2 regions of the Streptomyces sp. CA-111067 genome follow, and region 1 is predicted to be linked to the other one. Evidence: predicted binding sites of a transcription regulator. Region 1 holds the regulator's gene; the other holds the start of a gene.

The links. The regulator HrcA, encoded in region 1, represses chaperone genes, less so after heat shock. The targets are predictions, from matches to a motif close to TTNGCACTCNGNNNNNCNGAGTGCNAA.
Region 2: groL (chaperonin GroEL) is a predicted target of HrcA. The motif match lies at 1,246-1,272, and genes of this name have one in related genera.

Annotation. Positions count from the first base shown of each region.
Region 1 covers NZ_CP192103.1:2,366,822-2,369,221, forward strand. The annotation lists gene dnaJ (molecular chaperone DnaJ) at 1-974, opposite strand, end outside; gene hrcA (heat-inducible transcriptional repressor HrcA) at 975-1,991, opposite strand; gene ACQPW6_RS10305 (MBL fold metallo-hydrolase) at 2,251-2,400, shown strand, end outside.
Region 2 covers NZ_CP192103.1:3,457,663-3,460,062, forward strand. The annotation lists gene groL (chaperonin GroEL) at 1-1,069, opposite strand, end outside; gene ACQPW6_RS15035 (cold-shock protein) at 1,404-1,607, opposite strand; gene ACQPW6_RS15040 (MoaD/ThiS family protein) at 2,108-2,383, opposite strand; gene thrC (threonine synthase) at 2,380-2,400, opposite strand, start outside.

The DNA.
Region 1 (2,400 bases):
ACCACCAGGTCGCCGCGGCCCCCGCCGCGCAGGTGGGTGATGCCGCGCTGGTGCAGCGGGATGGACTGGCCGGACTGGGTGCCGGGCCGGATGTCCACCTCCTCCATACCGTCGAGCGTCTCCAGCGGGCACTTCGTGCCGAGCGCCGCCGCCGTCATCGGCAGCGTCACCGTGCAGTGCAGATCGTCGCCGCGCCGCTGGAACACCGCGTGCGGCACCTCGCGGATCTCGACGTAGAGGTCGCCGGCGGGGCCGCCGCCCGGGCCGACCTCGCCCTCGCCCGCGAGCTGGATCCGGGTGCCGTTGTCCACGCCGGCCGGGATCTTGACGGTGAGCGTCCGCCGGGACCTGACCCGGCCGTCCCCCGCGCACTCGGGGCACGGGGTGGGCACCACCGTGCCGAACCCCTGGCACTGCGGGCACGGCCGCGAGGTCATGACCTGGCCGAGGAACGACCGCGTCACCTGCGACACCTCGCCGCGTCCGCGGCACATGTCGCAGGTCTGCGCGGAGGTGCCGGGCGCGGCGCCTTCCCCGTTGCACGTGCCGCAGGTCACGGCCGTGTCCACCTGGATGTCCTTGGTGGTGCCGAACGCCGCCTCGTCGAGCTCGATCTCGAGCCGGATCATCGCGTCCTGGCCGCGCCGGGTCCGCGACCGCGGCCCGCGCTGCTGCGACTGCCCGAAGAAGGCGTCCATGATGTCGTTGAAGTTGCCGAACCCGGCGCCGAAGCCCTGTCCGCCACCCCCGCCGGCCCCGGCGAGCGGATCGCCGCCGAGATCGTAGACCTGCTTCTTCTGCGGGTCCGAGAGCACCTCGTACGCCGCGTTGATCTCCTTGAAGCGCTCCTGCGTCTTCGGGTCCGGATTGACGTCCGGGTGCAGCTCACGAGCAAGTCGGCGGAAGGCCTTCTTGATCTCGTCCGGACCCGCGTCGCGGCGCACGCCTAGTACGGCGTAGTAGTCCGTGGCCACTTACGACTCCGCCAGGATCTGTCCGACGTAACGTGCCACTGCGCGTACCGCTCCCATCGTTCCCGGGTAGTCCATGCGGGTCGGTCCGACCACACCGAGTTTGGCGACTGCCTCGTCGCCCGAACCGTAGCCGACCGCCACCACGGATGTGGAGTTGAGTCCCTCGTGAAAATTCTCATGCCCGATCCGGACCGTCATGGTGGCGTCCGTGGCCTCACCGAGCAGCTTCAGCAGCACCATCTGCTCTTCGAGCGCTTCCAGCACCGGCCGGATCGTCAGCGGGAAGTCGTGGTTGAACCGGGTCAGGTTAGCCGCCCCGCCCAGCATGATCCGCTCCTCGGTCTCCTCGACGAGCGTCTCCAGCAGGGTGGCGAGCACCCCGGCGACCGCGGGCCGGTCGTCCGGGTCGAAGCTCTCCGGCAGATCCTGCACCAGCGGCGGCACATCGGCGAACCGCCGGTTGACCACCCGGCTGTTCAGCCGGGCCCGCAGGTCCGCGAGCACGGTCTCGCCGACCGGCGCCTGGCAGTCGATCAGCCGCTGCTCCACCCGCCCGGTGTCGGTGATCAGCACCAGCATGATCCGGGCCGGCGCCAGCGCCAGCAGCTCCACGTGCCGTACCGAGGAGCGGGTCAGCGACGGGTACTGCACCACCGCGACCTGCCGGGTGAGCTGCGCCAGCAGCCGTACCGTCCTGGCCACCACGTCGTCGAGGTCGACCGCGCCGACCAGGAAGTTCTGGATCGCCCGCCGCTCGGCGGACGTCAGCGGCTTGACGGCGGCCATCTTGTCCACGAACAGCCGGTAGCCCTTGTCGGTGGGGATCCGGCCGGCGCTGGTGTGCGGCTGGGCGATGTAGCCCTCGTCCTCCAGCACCGCCATGTCGTTGCGCACGGTGGCGGGCGACACACCGAGCCGGTGCCGCTCGGTCAGCGCCTTCGATCCGACCGGCTCCTCGGTGCCGACGTAGTCCTGAACGATGGCGCGCAGAACTTCGAGTCTGCGTTCGCTCAGCATCGCGCACCTCCAGCCATAGGTCTCAAGCGTCCTTCAAGCGTTCTGGCCTGGCACTCCACCGTTTCGAGTGCCAGCTTCCCCGCAGCCAGTGTACGGCGAGGCGGCAAGGGGACTGCAATAGCGGGTGCCCGCTGACCGGTCAGCTGCCGGTGCGGCGAAGGGTCCGGTGCGGGTACGTCACGGATACGGCGTGGATGCGGCGAAAGGTGAGGTGCGGGTACCGGCCACGGCGGCACCGCCGCGACGATAGCGTCGCCCTGTGGAATCGGTGGACAATCCGCGGCGGCCGGCCGACGGCGACTCCGTCTGGGAGCAGCTGGCCCCCGGCGTCGCCCGGCGCAGGCTGGCCCCGCTCGACGTGACGATCGGCCTGGTGGTCGGCGCTGACGGCGTGCTGCTCGTGGACACC
Region 2 (2,400 bases), 1.1 Mb from region 1:
CCGAGTCGCTGTTCTCGATCTCGGCGCGGATCTGGTTGACCCGGCCGGCCACCTGCTCGGTGTCACCCGAGCCGTCGACGATGGTGGTCTCGTCCTTGGTGATGACGACCTTGCGCGCGCGGCCGAGCAGGTCCAGGCCCGCGTTCTCCAGCTTGAGGCCGACCTCCTCGGAGATGACCGTGCCACCGGTGAGGATGGCGATGTCGCCGAGCATGGCCTTGCGGCGGTCACCGAAGCCGGGGGCCTTGACGGCCACGGACTTGAAGGTGCCGCGGATCTTGTTGACGACGAGCGTGGACAGCGCCTCGCCCTCGACGTCCTCGGCGATGATCAGCAGCGGCTTGCCGGACTGCATGACCTTCTCCAGGAGCGGGAGCAGGTCCTTCACCGAGGCGATCTTGGAGTTGACGATCAGCACGTACGGGTCGTCGAGCGACGCCTCCATACGCTCCAGGTCGGTGGCGAAGTAGGCGGAGATGAAGCCCTTGTCGAAGCGCATGCCCTCGGTGAGCTCGAGCTCGAGCCCGAAGGTCTGCGACTCCTCGACGGTGATGACGCCTTCCTTGCCGACCTTGTCCATCGCCTCGGCGATGAGCTCGCCGATCTGGGTGTCGGCGGCGGAGATGGAGGCGGTGGAGGCGATCTGCTCCTTGGTCTCCACGTCCTTGGCCTGCTCCAGCAGAGCGGCGGAGACGGCCTCGACGGCCTTCTCGATGCCGCGCTTGAGGGCCATCGGGTTGGCGCCGGCGGCTACGTTGCGCAGGCCCTCCTTGACCAGGGCCTGGGCGAGCACGGTCGCGGTGGTCGTACCGTCACCGGCGACGTCGTCGGTCTTCTTGGCGACTTCCTTGACCAGCTCGGCGCCGATCTTCTCGTAGGGGTCCTCCAGCTCGATCTCCTTGGCGATGGAGACACCATCGTTGGTGATCGTGGGGGCGCCCCACTTCTTTTCGAGAACGACGTTGCGGCCCTTGGGGCCGAGGGTGACCTTGACGGCGTCGGCGAGCTGGTTCATCCCGCGCTCGAGTCCGCGCCGCGCCTCCTCGTCGAACGCGATGATCTTTGCCATGGTGAAGTGTCCTCCGCGGACTGGGTTCCCCCACCGGGGCAGGGGGCGGTGGATCGGACCGCGTGGCGCCCGCGACGGACGGCCAGCCTGGTCGCCGGTATCTTTCCGGCGCCCGAGCGGGCCTCGCCGACCCGGTCCTGCTGTCACTCTCACTCGGAGAGTGCTAACGCCAATGATTAGCACTCACCCGGGTGGAGTGCAAGCGTCAGCCGTCCGGACCCCCCTTACGTGCGCGCCCCACGTGCGCGCGCACGAAGGACCCGTACCGCGGCACTGCGGTACGGGTCCTTCGCCGTGAGTACGTCGCGTCGGTGGCCGAACGCGCCGGAGCCGATCAGCCGGCCAGCCGGACCATGTCCGCCTGCGGCCCCTTCTGACCCTGCGAGATCTCGAACTCGACCCGCTGGCCTTCTTCGAGGGTGCGGTAACCGTCCATCTGTATCGCGCTGTAGTGGACGAAGACATCCGCACCACCGTCGACCGCGATGAAGCCGTAGCCCTTCTCCGCGTTGAACCACTTGACGGTGCCCTGAGCCATTCCTAACTCCCCTATTACTGGCCCTATCGCGGCCCCGCGCTCCGCGGGCCCGGGTCAGACCTCACCCCGGGTAGGACCCCTTACCTTCGGCAGGGAGAGCCACGAGAGGTGTGCGCCGGAACGCGTCGACCGCGGCTGAATGTATCTGCACGGATGCCCAGTGCAACAGGTCAATCGGACGAGAATTCTTGGCGTGACCGATCGGAAATAGCCCGTGATAAATCGATAATGCGGGGCATCTCGGGCCTGACATAGCTCACCAACGGGACATTCGTCACGTGAATTTGGCGATAAATCGCCGCACTGACCGTCGATGGGGGGCACTTGCCCCCGGCAACCGTACAACTTTGAAACTTCCGCCCCGCACCCGCCCCCTCCCGTGCCAGGTGCAACAGTGCCCCGCTCACCACAAAGGGGTGAACGGGGCACATTTCGGCGGGTCTCACACCGCCGGCCGCCGACCGACGTCAGATCTTTGTCAGATCAGTGTGCGGGATGGTTCAACCACCCGCGACCGCGGGAATGATCGAGACGCTGGCGCCGTCCGGAACAGCCGTGGCGAGACCCTCGGAAAAGCGGACATCGTCATCATTTACATACACGTTGACGAAACGACGGAGCTTTCCGGTGTCATCAAGAACCCGAGCGGAAATACCCGCGTGATTCTCCTCCAGCGACGCGATGACCTCGGCGAGCGTGCCGCCCTCGGCCGGCACCTCGGCCTGGCCGCCGGTGTACGTACGCAGGATGGTCGGGATACGGACGGATGCACTCATGCGAGGCCAGCCTCTCG